Regions from separate parts of the Paenibacillus sp. FSL R7-0312 genome, predicted to be linked through region 3. Evidence: predicted binding sites of a transcription regulator. Region 3 holds the regulator's gene; each other region holds the start of a gene.
The links. Region 3 encodes NrdR, which represses ribonucleotide reductase genes. Its sites were predicted from a motif close to AACACNATATATNGTGTT; they were not measured.
Positions count from the first base shown of each region.

Region 1: the regulator NrdR is predicted to act here: its motif matches at 5,530-5,547, upstream of nrdI (class Ib ribonucleoside-diphosphate reductase assembly flavoprotein NrdI).
Region 2: the regulator NrdR is predicted to act here: its motif matches at 1,705-1,722, upstream of MKX70_RS26995 (adenosylcobalamin-dependent ribonucleoside-diphosphate reductase).

Region 1 covers NZ_JBBORE010000001.1:3,081,939-3,089,177, reverse strand. Annotated here, with positions in the region: gene MKX70_RS13480 (RNA polymerase sigma factor) at 1-165, opposite strand, end outside; gene MKX70_RS13475 (LacI family DNA-binding transcriptional regulator) at 415-1,404, shown strand; gene MKX70_RS13470 (ABC transporter ATP-binding protein) at 1,477-3,213, shown strand; gene MKX70_RS13465 (ABC transporter ATP-binding protein) at 3,170-4,972, shown strand; gene nrdI (class Ib ribonucleoside-diphosphate reductase assembly flavoprotein NrdI) at 5,635-5,994, shown strand; gene nrdE (class 1b ribonucleoside-diphosphate reductase subunit alpha) at 5,981-7,239, shown strand, end outside.
Region 2 covers NZ_JBBORE010000001.1:6,173,890-6,181,128, reverse strand. Annotated here, with positions in the region: gene MKX70_RS27000 (DEAD/DEAH box helicase) at 1-1,358, opposite strand, end outside; gene MKX70_RS26995 (adenosylcobalamin-dependent ribonucleoside-diphosphate reductase) at 1,909-4,560, shown strand; gene MKX70_RS26990 (DUF3221 domain-containing protein) at 4,813-5,175, opposite strand; gene loaP (antiterminator LoaP) at 5,452-6,036, shown strand; gene MKX70_RS26980 (hydroxymethylglutaryl-CoA synthase family protein) at 6,458-7,239, shown strand, end outside.
Region 3 covers NZ_JBBORE010000001.1:6,576,611-6,583,849, reverse strand. Annotated here, with positions in the region: gene mutM (DNA-formamidopyrimidine glycosylase) at 1-642, shown strand, start outside; gene MKX70_RS28680 (manganese efflux pump) at 838-1,563, shown strand; gene coaE (dephospho-CoA kinase) at 1,573-2,169, shown strand; gene MKX70_RS28670 (lytic transglycosylase domain-containing protein) at 2,169-2,732, shown strand; gene MKX70_RS28665 (alpha/beta-type small acid-soluble spore protein) at 2,832-3,050, opposite strand; gene nrdR (transcriptional regulator NrdR) at 3,215-3,691, shown strand; tRNA gene MKX70_RS28655 (tRNA-Ala) at 3,938-4,013, shown strand; tRNA gene MKX70_RS28650 (tRNA-Lys) at 4,020-4,092, shown strand; gene MKX70_RS28645 (GNAT family N-acetyltransferase) at 4,295-4,843, shown strand; gene MKX70_RS28640 (TerD family protein) at 4,957-6,285, opposite strand; gene MKX70_RS28635 (hypothetical protein) at 6,338-6,901, opposite strand; gene MKX70_RS28630 (IS1096 element passenger TnpR family protein) at 7,029-7,239, shown strand, end outside.

The DNA.
Region 1 (7,239 bases), 3.5 Mb from region 3:
ATATGCCTTAAGGAATACCTCCTGACTGATGTCACTCGCCTGCTCCCGGCTGCGGGTCAAGAAAAAAGCATAGTTCCACACATCCGGGCCGTAAGTCTCCATCATTTCCCGCAGGGTCATGGACGGAGCGATGGTCACGCTATAAGGCATCTCTCTACTTTGCATGCTTCTCTCTCCCCTCTCGCCCAATTAGACTCAGCAGATCAGAAACGGTTCCCAGTAAACCCCATATTCATGCAAAAAAATTATTTGCACATAAGAGATGCTTACGATTGTCCTCAAATTTACGTTAAAAAAATTTATTTTTTACGTTGTTTTTTACGTTTTTTATCGTAGATTCCTATGGAATGGATGATTATAATAACAGTGCCGGAAGCGATATACTGCGGCAGCACGATAAAGCGGGGGATTCTTTTGAAGACTAAAAAAGTAACGATCACACATATCGCCCAGGCCATGGGCCTCTCACCTGTATCAATCAGCCGGGCACTCAGCAATCAAGCCGGAATCAGCGACGAGCTGAAGGCAGCCATTGTACGGAAAGCAGCGGAAATGGGCTATATTAAGCCCAAAAAGCATACGCCTGCCCGAATTCTGGTGCTGCACCAGAAGCCCTATTCGCATGATAACAGCAATTTCAGCTATATGGTACAAGGGATTGAGCTCGCTTTGCAGAAGGCGGAGACCGATTACAGCATCGAGTTTCTGGATAAGGAGAATCAGAATAAGCTAATTCTGCCTTACCGCCTGAGCCGGGGTTTCAAGTTCGACGGGGTTATCCTGATCGGCCGGTTTAATCTGGAATACGCCTCATTTATCCATGAGCAGATTCCGAATCTCATTTTCTATACCGGTTATTCGCCGGCCTATGACTACGACAGTGTATGGTTCAGTTTTCTGGGCGCCGGCTATAAGCAGTGTAAATATCTGCTGGACCGCGGGCACCGCCGGATTGGTTTCATTGGAGATCCCAGTGCCTACCGCAATAAGGAAAAGAAAACAGGCATCACCTCTGCATTGGAAGAGCATGGGGTGCCGGTGGATGACAGGCTTTTTCTGGGGCGGGATGAGACTCTTCACCTGAGACTGTCCGGCCTTATTGCAGACGGCCAGCTGCCCAGCGCATTCATCTGCGATCATGATTTCACTGCGGTTGAACTGCTTCGCGAGCTGCAGGAGCATGGCATCAAGGTGCCGGGAGAGGTGTCGGTGCTCAGCAGCGGCAATACCGAGGTCTCGGCCTTCTCGCTGCCCGCTTTGACCACGATGGATCTCAATATCGAATATTCATGCCGCACAGTTGTCAGCACGCTGCTGAAACGGATCGCTGAGCCCGGCAAGCCTGCCGAGAACATCGCCATTCTCAGCACACTGGTGGAGCGGGACTCCGTGCATGAGCTGTGATTTTGTAAACCCGGGCTCTTTATTTAACATGCGCACTATCTATAACAAGGGTATTGTAAAGGTGGGAAACCGATGAATTCATCTGTATTACTGCGGTTCTTCAAGTCCCGCAAGCTAAGCTACATTATAGGCTTCGCCTTCATGTTCGCCGCCTCCTTCATTCAAACGCTGTTCCCCAAGGTGCTTGGCAGTGCGGTCGATCTGATGAAGGATAACGGTTTTGAGCCGGGGCAGGTGCTAACCCAGGTCTTCTGGATGGTGCTGATTGCCGCTGTTGTCTTCCTCTGCACCTTCCTCTGGAGAAACATTATTATCGCGAACGGGCGGAACCTCGAATGCTACATCCGGGAGGAGCTGTACCGGCATTTCCTGAAGCTCTCTCCCGGATTCTTCAGCAGCCGCAAGACCGGTGACCTGATCGCTTATGCCATCAACGACATTTCAGCGGTGCGCATGACCTTCGGTCCGGCTACGGCGATGTCTTTTAACGGAATTGTTATCTGTATCTCCTCGGTCTATTTCATGTTCGCGTCAGTCAGCCCCAGCCTCACTCTACTCACATTGTCCCCGCTCCCCTTCATCATCCTCCTGATGCTCTTCAGCGGCCGCAAGGTTCAGACCCGGTTCAGAATCGTACAGAATCAGTTCGGCGCCGTCTCGGACAGGGTTCAGGAGAACATTTCGGGCATCCGCGTCATTAAGGCTTATGTACAGGAACGCTCGGAAATGGAGAAATTCAGTGAGTTGAGCAGCCGTATGAAGCAGGCCAACCTGGATCTGATCAAAGTCTCCGCCGCACTTCCTGCGATGATTGAATTCGGCTTCGCCGTCTGTTTCGTCATGAATCTGATGTTTGGCGGCCGAATGGTGCTGCGGGGGGAGATCAGTATTGGTGACTTTGTCGCTTTTAACGGCTACCTCAGTCTGATTGTAAGTCCCATTGTGTCGATCGGACGGATCGTGACGATATTCCAGCGCGGGTTGGCTTCCCTCGGAAGATTAAATGATATTCTGCGGGTTCAGCCTGAAATCATGGATCTCCCGCACGCTCTCCCTATTCAGCCGGAAGGATCTATGGAGCTGCGCCAGCTGACTTTCTGTTACGAAGGTTCCGATGTTCCGGCATTGCGGGATATTTCACTCGTTCTGCCAAAAGGACACACGCTGGGAATCATCGGCAAGACCGGCTCCGGCAAAAGCACCCTGGCCTCCCTCCTCTTCCGCTTCTTTGGCGTGGAGCCTGGTCACATTCTGCTCGATGGGCGGGATATCAACGATTATGCCCTGGACCCGCTGCGGGAGGGGCTTGGGGTTGTGCCGCAGGATACCTTCGTATTCGCCGCCTCCGTGAAGGACAATATTGTCCTGTTCAAAGACGGCTACACAGACACAGATGTGCAGCATGCCGCAGCGCTCAGCCAAATTGCCGGAAGTATCGAGGCGTTCCCGGAGGGCTATGATACTCTGCTGGGTGAACGCGGTGTGAACCTGTCCGGCGGACAGAAGCAGCGGCTCGCAATCGCGCGGGCACTGATCCGGAAACCGGCCATCCTGATTCTGGACGATGCGCTGTCAGCGGTGGATGCGGTAACGGAAGGACAGATTCTGAACAGCCTGCGGCAGACCCGCAAGGGGAAGAGTAATATCCTGATCTCTCACCGGGTATCGGGCATCATGGAAGCCGACGAGATCATCGTGCTGGATAAAGGTCGTATTGCCGAACGGGGCACCCACGAGTTGCTGCTGAAGAAAGGAGGCATGTATTATGACATCTATACCGAACAGCTTGAAGAAGGAGAGGTCTGCTAGACGGGACAAATCCGAAGCTGGTGCAGTGAGGCTGCTGCTGCGGTTATCTGCCCCTTACAAGTTCCAGCTCCTGCTTGCCTGTCTGTGCGTGGTGATTGTAAATGGCGCATTTCTGATCCAGCCGCTGATTCTGCAGCGCGTGATCGACCACTTCTTGATCGGAGGCGCCGCTCAGAGCGGACTGAATTCGATTGGAGGCTTAGCCCTGCTGTATGTGACCGTAGCTGCGGCTGGCGGGATCTTCTCGTATCTTCAGGCGCTGATTGCCGGCAAAGCGGGACAGAGCCTGATCCATGAGCTGCGGGTCAGAGTGTTCTCCATCATTGAACGGCTCCCCCTACCTTATCTGGACCGGACCTCCTCCGGGCGGCTGATTACCCGGGCCACCAACGATACAGCTGAGATCAGCGAGCTATACACGGATGTGGTCATCTCGCTGGTCAAGGATGTGCTGCTGCTGCTGGGGATCATCTACGCCATGCTGCTGCTCAGCCCGTCCTTAACGCTGGTTTCTTTTACCGTCATTCCGGTGATGGTCTTCCTGGTCTTCTTCATTAAGAACCGGATCAAAAAGAACTTCTTCCATATGAAGCACTTTATTGGACAGATTAACGGGTTCATTGCCGAGAGCCTCTCCGGGATGCGGGTCATTCAGAGCTTCCGCGCCGAGCGGGAAAAAGAGGATCAATTCCTGAAGCTGAACGGGGAATATTTCAAAACCACCCTGATTCAGGTCCGCCTCAACAGCGTGCTGAAGCCGGCCTCGGATATGTTCCAGAGTCTTGCTGTGGCCATCCTGGTCTGGTTCAGCATCAGCCGGATCTCCGGCGGCACCCTGCAGATTGGTGTACTGTTTGCGTTCACGACGTATATCAAGCAGTTCTTCAGCCCGGTCTCCGATCTGGCAGACAAATACACCTCCATACAATCCGCACTTGTATCCACAGAGCGTATCTATGAGCTGATCCGTGAGGAGGACCGCCTGGAGCAGCCGGATCGCGGCATATCGATGGACCGGCTGCATGGGACGATAGAGTTCCGCCACGTATGGTTCTCTTATAACGATGACGACTGGGTGCTGAAGGATGTCAGCTTCGTGATCGATAAAGGACAGACCGCCGCCTTCATCGGCGAGACCGGTGCAGGCAAAACGACGATCATCAGTCTGATTAACGGCTTCTACCGCGTGCAGAAAGGCGAGATTCTGATTGACGGGGTCAATGTGAACGACATCCGGCTGGATGATCTGCGGCGGAATATTTCCGTTGTGCTCCAGGATGTGTTCCTGTTCTCCGGCACGATCCGCGACAACATCACCCTTGGAGATGACATCGCGGAGGAGAACGTGCTGGAAGCGCTACAGGCGTCCTGCGCGGAAGAGTTCGTGCTGAGCTCTCCCGGAGGCATCGAGGGGCCGGTCACCGAGCGTGGAGGCACCTTGTCCGCAGGCCAGCGGCAGCTCATCTCCTTCGCCCGGGCCATTGCCCATGATCCGGCGATCTTCGTGCTCGATGAAGCCACCGCCAACATCGACTCGCATACAGAGAAGTTGATCCAGAAGGCGATCGACAACGTCGCCAGCGGCAGAACGACGCTGATCATCGCCCACCGATTGTCTACGATTGCCGGTGCGGATCTTATCATTGCGATGAAGGAAGGCCGGATCGCCGAATCCGGCCATCCGCGCGAGCTGCGGCAGCGGGGCGGCTATTATGCCGAGCTGCTGGAGGAGAGCCGAAATCATATTATGAGTTCGTGAGACATTCGTAACCTTCGGAGTCTGCTAATTGCACTTTCTGCAATAGAATCCGCAATTTGCTAAGCTAGATCTCATTCTGCTGTATTTCGTACAACTGAATTCTGGAATTCTGCCCAGGAGTCCCTCATTTACTGAATTCTTATGTACAAAATGCTACAGATTCGATTTTCCTGCGGATTCCGGGTTCATCTAATGTATGAAGTGCAACAGAATCAGAATCCAGCCTTGTCCGAACTCCATTAGCCAACATCAGCATTTGAAAAACTCCACGCCACCAGTCCCCCGGGCGGCTTACCGCCCGGGGGACTGGTCTGCCCACTTGTCCGCTGCCGGGGCAGCCAAAAATCAGCGGCTGTCACGGGCAGCTCCCCCTCCTTCAGGTACAATTTCCGCCGGATACAGGCGCAACAAAATACTTAAAAAAAATACTAATAAATTATAAGAGAATAGAATGCAGGCGGGGCTTGGTTTTATCCCTTTTTAACCAGCTAATCAGGGGGTTAGAAGGACCTGTGGGTCTATTGACTTTTCAATATATGGTAGTAAAATGATTAAACGTTACTAAATATAGTGTATATAATAGAAAAGCCAATAAATCTAGTGAAATGGCCCATCATCATTTGTCAAGTAGAAAGAGCTAATGTTATAGGAGGTTAGGGACCATGTTGATTGCTTACGATTCCAAGACCGGCAACGTTAGAAGGTTCATCAATAAGCTGAAGCTTCCCGCTGTTCAAATCGAAGAGCATATGACGATCGACGAGCCTTACGTGCTTGTTACATACACCACGGGATTTGGACAGATTCCAGAGAAGGTATCCTCATTCTTAGAGAAGAACCATTCCAGGCTCAAAGGCATCGCCGCGAGCGGCAACAAAAACTGGGGTGAGCTATATGCGCATAGCGCAGATTTAATTGCACAGCGTTACAACGTACCGGTGGTCGGCAAGTTTGAGTTGTCGGGAACATTTGGTGATGTACAGCGCATAAAACAGGAGGTGGACCGGGTTGCGGCATATTGAACTGAACAACATGTTGATGAAGAGAGACGAAAGCGGCTTTTTCCAATTGGATAAGGACCAGGAGGCAGTAGCCGAGTTCATGCGGGATGTGGAGCGGCGCAGCCTGACTTTTAAGGATACGAAATCCAAAGTGGATTATATGATTGCCAATGATTACTACGAGGACCTGTATGACCGTTATTCCGCAGCTGAGATGGAGGACGTCTACCGGATTGCCCACGAATATAACTTCCAGTTCCCTTCCTATATGGCGGCTTCCAAGTTCTACACAGACTATGCCGTCAAAAGCAATGACCGTAAGCAATACCTTGAGCATTACCCGGACCGCGTAGCTGTAGTGGCCCTGCATCTGGGACGCGGCAACGTGGAGACGGCCCGCACGCTGGTCCGCTCGATGATGGAGCAGCGCCTGCAGCCGGCTACGCCGACCTTCCTCAATGCCGGCAAGAGCCGCCGCGGTGAGATGGTCTCCTGCTTCCTGCTGGAGATGGACGACTCACTCAATTCGATCAACTATGTACTGAACACCTGCATGCAGCTGTCGAAGATCGGCGGCGGTGTGGCCGTCAATCTGTCCAAGCTGCGCTCGCGCGGCGAGACGATTAAGGGCGTAGAGGATGCGGCCAAAGGCATCATGCCTGTCCTGAAGCTCATGGAAGACGGCTTCTCCTACGCGGACCAGATGGGTCAGCGCAAGGGTTCGGGCGCGGCTTATTATAATATTTTTGGCTGGGACGTACTAGAATTCCTGGACAGCAAGAAGATCAACGCCGACGAACGGACACGCCTGAAGACGTTGTCCATCGGCCTGATCGTGCCTAACCGCTTCTACAAGCTGGCGCAGGATAATCAGCCGCTGCATGTATTCGCTCCTTATACTGTATTCCAGGCATATGGAACGCATCTGGATGACATGGATCTGGACGTGATGTACGATACCTTGCTAGCAGATTCACGCGTGAAGAAGAAGGTTGCCATGAGCGCACGCGACATGCTGACCAAAATTGCCATGATCCAGCTCGAATCGGGCTATCCATATATTATGAACAAGAGCAATGCCAATAACGCCCATGCCCTGCGTAATGTGGGTCAGATCAAAATGTCGAACCTGTGCACCGAGATTTTCCAATTGCAGGAGACTTCCGAGATTAACAACTACGGAGAGCAGGACGCGATCCGCCGTGATATCAGCTGCAACCTGGCTTCCCTCAACATTGTGAATGTGATGGAGCACGGCAAGATCCG
Region 2 (7,239 bases), 400 kb from region 3:
CCGCCTGCTTCCGTAGCAATCATTACCTGGGCGCGCCCGCGGAAGAGGTCCATCATCCAGTCCTTTTTGCCGCGGTTCATCCCGCCGGAGTAAGTGACACACTGCAGTCCATGCTCACGGAAATATTGCAGCAGATATTCCTGGGTCGCGCGGTATTCGGTGAAGACGATGACCTTCTCATTCATTTGGCGGATCAGCTCCATCGTCTTCTCCGCTTTGGTATTCGTCTTAACAGTACGAATCGTCTGGAGCAGCCCCATCATGCGCTCACGTTTCGGTGAATCCGCCGGAAGCTTCTTGATCAGATTCACAAGCGTGACGAACACCGCATCCCGGCTGCTGCATACCTCGCGCTGGAGCGTAACCAGGGAGAGCATGCTGCTGAGATTGCCGCCCGCTTCCTGATATTGGTCTTTGACAAAGGCGGTGACGCCGTCATATAATTCTTTCTCCTCTAAAGAGAGGGTAAGCGGGATATTGCGCACTTTGCGCTTCGTGAAGTTCACGGGACCCTCGCCGCGGCGGTTGCGGATCATCACCTTGGAGAGCTCGCCCCTCAGCTGGACTTCGTTCTTCGGCTGGCGTTTATCGACCACGAAATTGGTGGCAAAATCCCCCTGATTCCCGAGCTGTCCCGGCTTCAGTAATGTGATCAGATTGAACAGCTCGCCGAGATCATTCTGCACGGGAGTGGCGGTGAGCAGCAGGCAGTACTTCTTGCGCAGCTGCTGTACGAACAGATAGTTTGTTGATTTCTTATTCTTCAGCTTATGGGCCTCGTCGATAATCAGCATGTCGAATTCCTGGCTCAGCAGCATCTCCTTGTGCGGATCACGCTTCGCCGTATCCATGGAGGCGACAACAATGTCGTTGCCCCAGGAGTAAGCTTTCTTCTGTGCCACGGCTGAAATACCGAATTTACTGTTCAGCTCGCGCACCCACTGCAGGACCAGAGACGCAGGGACAAGGATCAGAACTTTACTTACGAGCCCGCGCACCAGATATTCCTTGAGGATCAGTCCGGCTTCTATCGTCTTGCCTAGCCCTACTTCGTCTGCCAGAATGGCCCGGCCTGACATTTCAAACAGCACCTTATGGGCGGTATCCAGCTGGTGGGGGAGCGGGGATAACCCGGACAGATGCTTCAGACACTGCAGCTCATCGAAGCTCGTAACGAGTCCCGATTGCTCTCCTTGTATGGCCAGCCGGGATAATCTCCAGTCTCCCCAGGGTCCGCCTTTATCGAGCTTCGACTCCAGGTCCTGCAGCCAGTTACGCTCAAAGGACAGAGGAACAGGCAGCAGCGGGGCAGGCGTACTTCCCCCTTGCGGCAAGGAATTGCGGAATAATTGCGTCATGTTGCAGCCTCCTCCGGCGCGGTTTCATATCGAAATGCGTAGCAGTAGTATGCGCGTAAAAGAGAGATTTCATAACCTGCTATCCTCCGGCTGCTGCCGTGGAGTAATATTGCGGAGCCTTGCAGCGGTACTGCTGCTGGTGCTGCGGCGGCTTCCGCGGATCTTGAATATCCGTGGCGGAATCTGTCTTCCGGGCCCGGAAGCTTATCAATCTGGAACCTGTAAAAAAGCGAGAAAGAGGGAGAAAATCCACTATCTTTTACCGTTTTTCCGAAATTCCCGCCATGGGCCGCTTTTTTGGAAAAAGAACTCTGATACAATATGTGGTATAGTTGAAAAGCTGATGTATACAATATATTGTTACAAAAGCTTGAAAATTTGATTATTCGCGGGTTTTTGCGGTTATTTGTTATTGACAAGAGGAACTTCCGCTGTACATGCAGGCTGCGGCTACCCTGCCGCTGGAAGTTCTTGTTGTGGGTTACAAAAAGTCTAAGCCCACACCAAGGAACGGAAGTATTACCTATCAATCATCCGGGAGGTTTTTCTATTGAGTACAGTGGAACGCAAGCAGCGTCTTGAGGGGCTGAGTGAGAAAATATTTTTGGACCGTTATGCCTGGAAGGACGCGGACAGCAATAATGCCAAGGTAGGCGATGTGGTGCTTGTCCTGACGAAGGATGATCCGAAATTTCCAACCAAGGAGGTTGGCGAGATTGTTGAGCGCACAGGCCGGATTGTTACGGTGAAGACCCGCAGCGGTGAACTCGTGCAATCGGATGTGGAGAAGCTGACACTGAATATTGAGAAGACCCCGGAGGAAATGTGGGACCGTCTTGCGGCAGCCATGGCTTCCGTAGAGCAGACTCCCGAGCTTCAGGAAGAGTGGACAGGCAAGTTCCGCTCTATTCTTGATGACTGGAAGCTGGTACCGGGCGGTCGGATTGCGGCAGGTGCCGGAGCAAGCGAGGAGCTTACGCTGTTCAACTGTTATGTTGTTCCTTCCCCGAAAGACAGCCGCGGGGGCATCATGCAGACGCTCTCCGAAATGACCGAGATTATGGCCCGCGGCGGCGGTGTAGGTATTAACTTATCCTCGCTGCGCCCGCGCCGCGCGATTGTAAGAGGCGTGAACGGATCATCCAGCGGCTCAGTGTCCTGGGGCGGTCTTTTCAGCTATACGACCGGACTGATTGAGCAAGGCGGAAGCCGCCGCGGCGCGCTGATGCTGATGATTAATGACTGGCATCCGGATGTGGTGGACTTCATTACCGTGAAGCAGACGATGGGTCAGGTAACCAATGCCAACCTGTCGGTATGCGTGAGCAATGCCTTCATGAAAGCCGTCAAGGAGGATCTGGACTGGGAGCTGGTCTTCCCGGATACCACCGATCCGGATTACGATACAATCTGGGACGGCGATCTGGATAAATGGAAGGCAGACGGCCGCCGCGTCATTCCTTACCGTACCGTAAGAGCACGCGATGTGTGGCATACGATTATCGAATCGGCCTGGAAGTCGGCTGAGCCGGGTGTAGTGTTCATGGAATATTACAACCAGATGTCCAACAGCTGGTATTTCAACCCGATCATCTGCACCAATCCATGCGGTGAGCAGGGTCTGCCGGGCTGGGGCGTGTGCAATCTGTCGGCCGTCAACCTCTCCAAGTTCTACGATGCGGAGAATCACGACGTGGACTGGGCAGATCTGGCGACAACGACCCGCTATTCCGTGCGTTTCCTGGACAATGTCATCGACAAGACACCGTATCATTTCCCGGAAAATGAAGCCAATCAGAAGCTCGAACGCCGCGTAGGACTCGGCACAATGGGATTGGCTGAGCTGATGATCAAGCTGAATATCCGTTACGGCAGCCCGGAATCCCTGGAGTTCCTGGACAAGCTCTACGGCTTCATGGCGCGCGAAGCTTATCTGGCTTCTGCTGAGATCGCTGGCGAGAAGGGTTCTTTCCAGGCTTTTGATACCGATAAATATCTGCAGAGCGGCTTCATGCGTAATATCACCGAGGTCTATCCGGAAGTCGGCGAATCCATCCGTAAGCACGGCATGCGCAACGTTACAGTGATTACCCAGGCACCTACAGGTAGTACTGGAACCATGGTCGGCACTTCGACCGGTATCGAGCCTTATTTCGCATTCAAATATTACCGCCAGAGCCGTCTGGGCTATGACGAGCAGTTCGTGCCGATTGCCCAGGAATGGCTGGAAGCCCATCCGGGTGAAGAGCTCCCTGAATACTTCGTTACTTCGATGGATCTGTCCGCTAAGGATCATATCCGTGCACAGGCTGCCATTCAGCGCTGGGTGGATAGCTCAATCTCCAAGACGGCGAACTGCCCGTCCGACTTCACCGTAGAAGAGACTGCCGAGCTGTACGAAATGGCCTTCGACCTGGGCTGCAAAGGTGTAACGATCTACCGTGACGGCAGCCGTGACGTACAGGTATTGGAAACGACTAAGAAGGAAGAAAAGAAAGACGCTCCGGCGGCAGTTGAGACTGCTGAAGCTGAGCCAGTGGAAGCTGAAGCTGCTCCGGCTCCGGTCACAGTTGCAGCAGCACCTGCACCGCAGCCTGCGGCTAATGTAGTGGACAAACAATACAAGAAACGCCCGCAGGTGCTGCGCGGCGCTACTTATAAGATCAACACGCCATTCGGTATGGCGTATATCACCATCAATGATCTCGACCGCACACCGGCCGAAATCTTCCTGAACGTCGGCAAAGCCGGCTCCGACGTGTTCGCTATGGCGGAAGCACTGGGCCGCGTCTGCTCGCTGTTCCTGCGTTACGGCGACCACGGCGAGAAGGTCGAGCTGCTGATTAAGCATCTCAAAGGCATCGGCGGCTCCGGCGCCATCGGCTTCGGTGCGAACCGCGTCGAGTCCATCGCCGACGCTGTAGCCAAGGCGCTGGAAACCCATGTGCTGAACAACGCCCATGACGATCATGTGCCTGCACCTATCGCAGCTACACTGGAGCTTGATTTCAATGAAGCGCTGAACGCCGAGCTGAAATCAAGTGTTCCAGCTACGGCTACTGATGATGGGCACGGGGGCCATGGTGCGCATAGCCATGCGACTGCTTCGCGGGATCTCTGCCCTTCCTGCGGAAGCGCATCGCTGATTAATATTGAGGGATGTAAGACTTGCGGGAATTGCGGGTATAGCCGGTGCGGGTGAGTAGATTATTGGCATGATGATAAGACTGACTCATTAAAATGAGTACTTTCGCAACGGATTCTGCCAAGTGCTTTAAACTAGAGAAATATTTTAAAAAATTCCCGGTGAGGCAATTCCCTCATCGGGAATTTTTGTGTGGAGCAGCTTTCTCGAAATACTAATAGTGGTTGTGAGTAGCTTTAGTCTCACATCAAAAAAGCACCGCTTCTTATTAGAAACGATGCTTTGATCTGCTAGATTTTATTTATTGAATCAATTACTAATTTTAGTGATTTTTTGGGCGGTTACTTGTGCCGGATAAGAATCATCACTTGCAGTATAGGTTATTTCAAGCTCATCCCCTTGTTTGAATTTAGAGGGAGAAACTTTACTCACCCAAATGATCTTAGCGTATTCACTAGAATTGAGAAGTTCTTTGTAACTCTTCTTCAAATCCTCTTCTTTTAAGCCAGATATAACTAGCAGTCTTTTATTTTCTATATCTATTGTGTGTACAGTTCCAATAAATACTTCAGCATCCTTATTACAAGAAGTAAGCAAGAACAAACAAATGAAAATTAAGATAGGAATTTTATTAAGGATAGTATTTTTAAAGATAGTGTTTTTTTGGACCATTGATTTCTCCTTTTAATTTATGACATTTGATGAGGGATATATACTGGATTTCTGTTAACATCAGAATGTTCAGAAGCAAATGCTGCAAATAAATGAAGAATTAGAAATAGCGCAATGATTCTAGTAACTGATCGTTGAAGACTCCTAACCTTTGGTATATAATGAGTAAAATAGCAATTATATAATTTCTTTTCTAATATGTTGATTATAACAAGTTCGGGCATTCATTCATCGGAAGGTCCGCCTGTCTCTAATCTTTTACTATTGGGGGATATTATGAGCTGGTACGTATTATTCGTTCGAAACGGCTGCGAAGACCGTGTGAAGTCATCTCTGCAGCGGCTATTTTCCGGAGAGATGCTCCGCTGCGTCGTTCCCAAGAAGCAAATTTCGGAAAGAAGAGCCGGTCAATATGATTTAATTGAAAGATTGTTATTTCCGGGCTATGTGTTCATCCAGACTCAAATGAATTACTCTACCTATTATATCCTTCAGAAGAACCCCCATGTCTACCGGTTATTAAACTACTGCAGCCGCAAGGATCTTATCTATAAGCACCAAGCTATGAATGATTTGGAGAACTCTGAGGAGCAGTATTTTAAGCAAATACCGGAAGATGAGATTAGTCCTATATTGGGGCTGCTCGATCATGACGATGTGGCGGAGAATTCTAGGGTGTATTTTGAGAACTCCCGTATGAATGTCGTGTCGGGCCCCTTAACTGGAAAAGAGGAGCTCGTCACCAAAGTTGACAAACGCAAAAGGCGCGCGAAGGTCAGTCTTCAGTTGTTGGGCGGCGGGAGAACGATCGATTTAGGAATTATCCTTTTGGAGCCGGAAACGAATCTTGTACAGGAATAACTTTAGCTAATGAAACCGGAAGCTGTATAACCGATGTTTCGGCACGTTATATGGCAACCGATGGATATAGGATAGAAATGGTAGTGCCTTCCGGAAGGAAGCATGAAAGGGCGAAGCTGTCGACATTATGAATTCCAAATTTCAATACATATATAAAGACTAGACACACCTGTGTCCGGTCTTTTTATTTTGTCCGGGAAAGGGGAATGCGGCAGTATCGTCCGGCAATGAACCCTAAGGGGGCCCTGCCAAAGGAAAGGAGGCGAGCAGCTCTGTCACCATAAGTATGATATGGAAGCGTAAGGCGTTACGGATGGGGCTCGTCATATGCGCTGCTGCCCGACCGGGCTCTAGCGGAATGAATACGGCTATATGTCTTAGCAGATAGGAAGAAACTTAAAGCAGAGAGGGCGAGAATAGAATGCCTGTCGGAATTGAAGCGTTGAATGTCTATGGAGGGTCAGCCTTTCTGGACGTGCTGCAGCTGGCCAAGCATCGCGGATTGGATACAACCCGGTTCGACAATTTGATGATGAAAGAGAAGGCTGTCGCGCTGCCGTTCGAAGATCCGGTCACCTTCGGCGTGAATGCGGCGAAGCCGCTAGTTGATGCGTTGCGGCCGGAAGAAAAGGATCGGATTGAGCTGCTTATCACCTGTACGGAATCAGGCATCGACTTCGGCAAGTCGATTAGCACCTATATACATCATTATTTGGGTCTGAACCGGAACTGCCGGTTATTCGAGATCAAGCAGGCCTGTTACTCAGGCATCGCGGGCCTGCAGACGGCCATCAGCTTCGTGCTGTCCCAAGCATCACCGGGTGCGAAGGTGCTCGTTGTCGCGACGGATATCTCCCGCTTCATGACTGTGGAGCCGGGGGAGGTGCTGACGGCTGATTGGTCGTTCGCCGAACCGAGCGCCGGGGCCGGCGCTGTTGCTGTGCTGGTCAGCTCCCGTCCGTATGTATTTCAGATCGACGTAGGGGCGAGCGGATATTACGGCTATGAAGTGATGGACAGCTGCCGCCCGGTTCCCGACAGCGAAGCCGGCGATGCCGACTTATCCTTGATGTCTTATCTGGACTGCTGCGAGCAGACATTCCGGGAGTACAAAAAAAGGGTGCCGGAAGCCGATTACAGGGAGACCTTTCAATATCTCGCTTTCCATACCCCTTTCGGGGGAATGGTGAAGGGCGCCCACCG
Region 3 (7,239 bases):
GGACTTGTGATGGTCTCCCATCTGCGGATGGAAGGCCGTTACGGGGTGTACCGGGAGGGCGAGCCGCTGGACAAGCATACTCATGTGATTTTCCATTTCTCCGACGGTACGGAGCTGCGTTATACCGATGTGCGCCAGTTCGGAACGATGCATCTGTTCCAGCCGGGTGAGGATCTGCTGCTGAAGCCGCTGAATAAGCTGGGACAGGAACCGCTGGATGCGGATTTCACCCTGGAGCGTTTCAAGCAGATTGTCTCGAAGAGAAGTACCAAAATTAAGCCGCTCTTGCTGAATCAGGAATATATCGTCGGTATCGGTAATATTTATGTGGATGAATCCCTGCACCGTGCCGGCATTCATCCGGAAGAAACCGCAAACTCCCTCTCGGAGGACCATCTGGCCAGGCTGCATCATGCGATCGTTGCAACCTTGACAGAGGCGGTGAATGCGGGAGGCTCCTCAGTGAAGTCGTATGTCAACGGCCAGGGGGAGAGCGGGAATTACCAGGATCAGCACCGCATATACGGACGCAAGGATCAGCCTTGCGCTACCTGCGGAACGTTGATTGAGAAAAGTGTTGTCGGCGGCCGGGGCACGCATTATTGTCCGAGCTGCCAGCCAGTACCGGTGCAGACAAGGTAAGCATTCAGCCGGGCGTATGAAGTGGATTTATAGGAAATTCTAAGGGAATTCTAAACGGTGTTGTCCATGCTTCATCAAAAGGCAGGCACTCACTGCCCGTCCCGCCCATATAATGTGTGAAGATTGCTGATTAAGGCGAACGGAGCCCGGCTGACAAGGCCGCCAGGTTCCGGTTCTTCACGGGAGGGATTGCGGGTGCTTAGCCCATTGTTGTCACTGCTGCTGCTTGCGTTTGCTCTTAGTTTGGACGGATTTGGTGTAGGCATTACATATGGACTGCGTAAAATGAAAATTCCTTTGCTCTCAATTATGATTATCTCGCTCTGTTCGGGGGTAGTCATTTGTGTGTCTATGCAGGTCGGCGTCCTGCTGGCCAAGGTGGTCTCACCGCATGCCGCTTCCAGTATCGGAGCGGTTATTCTCGTCTTGATGGGTTGCTGGTCACTATTTCAGATGCTGACACAGAAAGAGAAGGAGCAGGGGGAAGCAGAGCTGGGAGCCGGAGACGGGCTGCCAGACCGGCAGGCCTTGCTGGAGACGGCTGCCGCTGCGATTAGGGAAGATGCGGGACCGCTGAAGCCGGCTGTATTCTCGCTGGAGCTCCGGCATCTGGGGGTAGTCATTCAGATCCTCCGCACCCCGTCTTCCGCCGATATGGATGCTTCCGGGAGTATCTCCTCCATGGAAGCCATGGTCCTGGGCATTGCATTGTCGCTGGATGCCTTCGGTGCCGGTCTCGGCGCTGCGCTGCTCGGGTTCAGCCCGGTGTCGACCTCGCTGATGATCGCTGTGTTCAGCGGAACATTTCTGCTGCTGGGGATGAAGACAGGACTAAGATTGTCAGGCAGCTACTGGATGAAGCATGCGGCTGTTCTGCCGGCGTTATTATTGATTGCAATGGGTATAATGAAGCTATTATGAGGTGAGTACATGATTATGGGCTTAACCGGAGGGATTGCTTCCGGAAAAAGCACCGTGTCCGCACTGTTTGTCGCCAAGGGAGCTGCTCTGGTGGATGCCGATGTCATCGCCAGAGAGGTTATGCTCCCCGGACATCCGGTGCTGGCCGCTGCTGTACAGGCTTTTGGAGAGACGATTCTGCAGCCGGACGGAACATTGGACCGGCCGAGGCTGGGGGAGATCGTTTTCCGGGATCCGGAAGCACTTCAGACCTTGAACCATCTGACGCATCCGGCGATCCGTACAGAAATTAAGGACCGTATGTATGCGTTAGATCAGGAAGATCCGCAGCGGCTGGTTATTGTGGATATTCCGCTGCTCTATGAATCACAGCTGGACAATTTATTCGATCATATTATTGTGGTATATGTGCCCCGCAGAGTCCAGTTGGCCAGGCTCATGGCGCGGAATGGAATGACGCTGGAACAAGCCGAGAACCGGCTGAAATCGCAGATGGACATCGAACTAAAGCGCAGGAAAGCCTACTACGTGATCGACAATAGCGGTGATCCCGGAGCTACGGAGCGGCAGGTTGCCAGCCTGTGGGACAGGCTGGGCCTCTTATGATGAAGTGGTTGCGCAAAAAAAGAGTACTGCTGTTGCTGTTTATTGGCTTTACAGCGATCCTGTTCCTGGGCACCAATTGGATGTCTTGGTTTTATCCGATACATTATAAAGATGAGATCCGCAAACACAGCCTTACTTATGAGATGGACCCGTTCCTGGTGGCATCAATTATCCGGGTTGAGACCAATTTCAAGACCGGACGCGAATCCAAAAAAGGTGCAATCGGACTGATGCAGCTGATGCCGGATACCGCCAAGTGGGCGCTGGAAAAGGCCAAGCTTCCTGAAGTGTCGCTTGAGCGGCTAAAAGAAGAGCCATCCTCCAATATCGAACTGGGTACCTGGTATTTGTCTAAGCTTTCCCGGCAGTTTGACGGCAACCGGACAGCGGTTATAGCCGCCTATAATGCCGGACCCGGCAAAGTACAGAGCTGGCTGGATGAAGGCCGGTGGGACGGAACAGAAGCGTCTGTGAAGGATATCCCGTTCGGAGAGACCCGTCACTATGTACAGCGTGTCATCTATTATTATGACCAATACACAGAGCTCTACAGTGAATTCTGAGGCTCTGCTTTAAATATTGCGTTTGTGCCGACATAAAAAGAAGCATCAAACGGCCCGGAGGCCGTTCAATACTTCTTTAGGCAAGCTTATGGAGACAGGTTATTTGTATTGACCTGCCAATTGCTGTTCAGCCAGGGTTACAAGACGTTTAGTGATGTAACCACCGATCGAACCGTTTTCGTAAGAAGTTTTATTGCCTTGGTATCCATCTGGGGAGAGGGTGATACCTAGTTCTTGGGCAACTTCGAATTTCAGTTGTTCCAAGGCACCGCGTGAATTTGGAGCTACCAGGTTATTGGAGCTGTTGTTTTGGCTCATTGCTGTTCACCTCCTATCGGTTGGTAACTGTATTATGTGCTGGACTTGCCATATTCATAACAACAAATAAACGGTGATTTCTGGAAATTAACATAAGCCCCGTTTAGCCTGGTTATTCAGGAGCGGGGCATACCCATTCTTACTATGAGGAAGTGATGAAGCTTATGAAATGCCCTTACTGTGATCACACCAATACCAAGGTGCTTGACTCCCGTCCAGCCAATGAGAATAAGTCCATCCGCCGCAGGCGCGAATGCGAACTGTGCAGCCGCCGTTTCACCACCTTCGAAATGATTGAAGAAACCCCGCTGATCGTCATCAAAAAAGACGGCAGCCGCGAAGAGTTCAGCCGTGACAAAATCCTCCGTGGCCTCATCCGCGCCTGTGAGAAGCGTCCCGTTTCTGTAGAGCGCCTGGAAGTCATCGTATCCGAGGTTGAGAAAAGCCTGCGCGGCATCGCCCTGGCCGAGATCGAGAGCCGCCAGATCGGCGAGCTGGTCATGGAGCAGCTCTACCCTGTAGACGAGGTAGCTTACGTCCGCTTCGCGTCCGTGTACCGCCAGTTCAAGGACATCAACATGTTTATGAAGGAACTGAAGGGACTGCTCTCTAAGGGGACTGAGGAGCTGGACGGGCTGTAGGAGGCTTACTGAAGAGGGAATGTGTCATTCCTGGCATAAAGGGGCTAGCCTTGATATTGTGAGGCTGGCCTCTGTGAGAAGCGCTTCTGTATAGAAATTAATTAATTTTATAAAAGTGTTGACACTGATCCCGAATTTCTGTATTATATAGAAGTCGCCTACGAAACATAACAACTTGAAAGCGACTTGAGTGAACCGCTCAAAATGGATTTCAGAATACATAATGTGATTCGAAATCAAGCGTATGGGGAATTAGCTCAGCTGGGAGAGCGCATCGCTGGCAGCGATGAGGTCAGGGGTTCGAGCCCCCTATTCTCCACCATACTACGGACTCTTAGCTCAGTTGGTAGAGCAGTAGACTCTTAATCTATTTGTCCAGGGTTCGAGCCCCTGAGAGTCCATCACAGAAGAAACGGCAGAGATGCCGTTTTTTTGCTGTTTTCATTAGTAGACGGAAATCAAATAGTATGTATTCGTCTATATATTAAACTCATGTTTGATGAAGAAGGGCTGGGTTGCACTAGCCCTTTACTCTAGGAGAGTTTCCACGCAGTATATTCTTCACGGCTAGTCATTGATTCTTTTAAGAAAGGAATATAAGCCATGATCATTACCAAGCAGGAATACAAGGTGAAAGGTCTGAATTACACGATCCGCTCAGCAGTTAAGACAGACGCGAAGGGTCTGTCCGGGTTAAGGCTTCAGATTGACGGGGAGACCGAGCATATGGACCGGGTGCCGGGAGAGGCTTTTATTGATGAAGCCGGATTTGAAGAAATCATCGGGAGGGACATGAACCATCCGCGGAATATATGCCTGGTTACGGAAGCGAACGGCAGAATCATTGGTTATTCCCGGTGTGAAGGACATGATCTGCAGCGGTTTAAGCACAAAGTGGAATTTGGAGTAGGAGTTTTGAAACAATATTGGGGCTTCGGAGTGGGCGCAAACCTTTTGCAAGCATCCATTTCCTGGGCTGACGCAAACGGAATAACCAAAATCATTCTAAGCGGCGTTCTGGAAACCAATGAGAAGGCGATCCGCTTGTACAAGAGCCTTGGTTTTGAAGTCGAAGGTATATTGAAGAAGGACCGTATCCTGTCAGACGGGAAATATTACAGTACATATACGATGGCGAGATATACAGATTAGGCCTGGGATTAAAAAGGCTTGATGGTCCCCAAGAACGGCAGAGCTGCCGTTCTTTTGATGTTCTTAGACAGTTGGAGTGTTGGAGTGGAAAAACGGGGCATCCGATTAACGCTCTATTTACTCCCGGCTTCCCATCTCAGATTCCAGTTATAGTGCTGATCCAATTCCTCATGTCCGGCGAAATATTCTACAAGCCGCTCCACGCTGAAGGTCTCATCCTGCTGATTACGAATCATGGCGATGGCACACATTCCCTTATTATTGTTGTGCTCATCCAGCCGGACTTCGATCTCAGGTCCGTTCTGCTGCCTGATAGTCACACGGGCGTCAGCCTGCGACCAGTTCGTGATTCCCTCATAGATAAAGGCAAAGACAACAATCCGGCTGATCTCGGAAAGATAATGGCCGTTGATCCGCAGATTCTCACCTGTGGCGATCGATCCGGTGCGGTCATCCCCATCCAGGGAGATGTAGGGTGGCCTGTTCAAGCTGCCGAAGGACTCACCGAGTGCCTGGACAGAGCCCTTCAGCCCATTTTTCAATTCAAACAGACAACCGAGATCAAGATCGATGCCTTTGCTGCCGAACCAGCCGGATGATTGGGTCTGCACCCAGTTCAGGTTAATCAGGATCTCGCCTAGTGATCCTGCCCCTTTCTGCAGATTGATCCGCTCCCCGCGTTGCTTAAGCAGATGGGAACCCGGATTTAAAGGTGGGGCTGGAGGTGATGCTGGCGATGCTGGAGGTGAAGCTGGTGAAGAAGGAGGCAAATGACCCGCTGGTTTCGGCCGTGACCTCAGCTCCGGGAGAATAAGGGGAGACTGCTGCGGCTGAACGACCCGGCTGGCGGGCTGAACAGACGGCAGAATGTCATTGATCCGAATCCCATAACTTTGGCATAAGGCAGCTAAGCCGCCTGCATATCCGGAACCTACTGCGCTGAATTTCCATTCATTCTGGTATCTGTAGATTTCTCCGGCTACAATTGCGGTCTCTACAGTGAACGCTTTACCCAGCCTGTAGCGGAGAAGCTCAGTTCCATCAGCAGCGTTGATGATCCGTAAATAGGCATCATCCAGCAGCGAGAAGCTATGCTGCCGCTTCTCAGCCTCATAAATCGTTAGTGCAAATGCAATCCGCTCGTATTCTGCGGGAATCTTACTGAGACTGACAGCGATTTGTGTGTTGTCGGTTAACCCTGCGTAAGTTTTTTTATCAGACTGCAATACACTTACAGACTGGTCCGGAGTAGAAGCGTTGCCATAAAAAATAAGGTCCTCATCTTTTGAGACGCTCTGGGATGGCGTAAGCAAAAAGGCGGAAAAATCAACCTCAACCGCAGAGCCCGTATTGTGCCAGCCCATTCCGACGATGATACGGGTAAGGAGAGGCGTATCTTTTGTTAAGTTGCATTTTTGTCCCTTTATCAGTTCAACGGTCATTGGAACCTGCCTTTCAGAAGATTAGTAGAATTGAATGAATACGTGAAGGAGCTTAGAATCTGTCGCGTCTTCCGGCATCAAGATTCGGACCGTTCAGACTGGATAACCTGTCTAAAGAATGTTCGTAGATACGTACAATATCCTGCACCTTTTGGAACTCCGGATCCGAGGGGCCCAGATTGTCCATGAACATCCGCTGCAGGATTTCTCTATAAAAGGAGATGCGGTTCTCGACAAGACTACATTCGTAATCAATGACCTCTTCCACCGAGTGCTGCTGAACAAATTCCATCAGGTCATCAGCCGGGTTATCGTAGGACTCCCGCTCATTGCGCGCGGCAACCGGAGTGTTCACGTTATCGAGGTTAACAGTGGAACGTATATCGGTGAAAAGAATTCCCTCTTTTGCCAGCATGACCTGAAAAGGCTTGTGCTTGAACAGCTCTTGGGCGACAAGAGAGCACATTGCCGGATTCCTCAGCAGAATGCCGTCAAAGGGGTGAAGCACCCAGCCTCTGTCATCCCGGTACAAGCTGAACGTGAAGTACTCGCCTCCATACTCATATTTCAGATTAATCGTAGTCTCTGAAGTAAGCTCATATTGAAATGCATCCATTCAAGTTCGCGCCTCCTGCATCTTCTTCTTTGGGTTTATATTAGCATAGCAGAATATGGGGAATGTTGGGAGAGCACGGTTGATTATTTACAATGAATTTAGTAGTTTAGTATAGGAGTGAACAACGATGAAGAATAATCAAGCACAATCTTTTAAAGTGACTTTAAGCGATAGGAACGTTGCGGTTCGTGGACGGCCTTTCCGTAATATAGTTATTGCTGCCGAAGACTCATTGTATGCTCTGGCGGAAATTTCGATTGAAGCCTTTGATTTTGATCTGGATCACGCCTTTGGCTTCTATGATAATATCAAAAACTGGACACGCTCTGAAAAAGGCT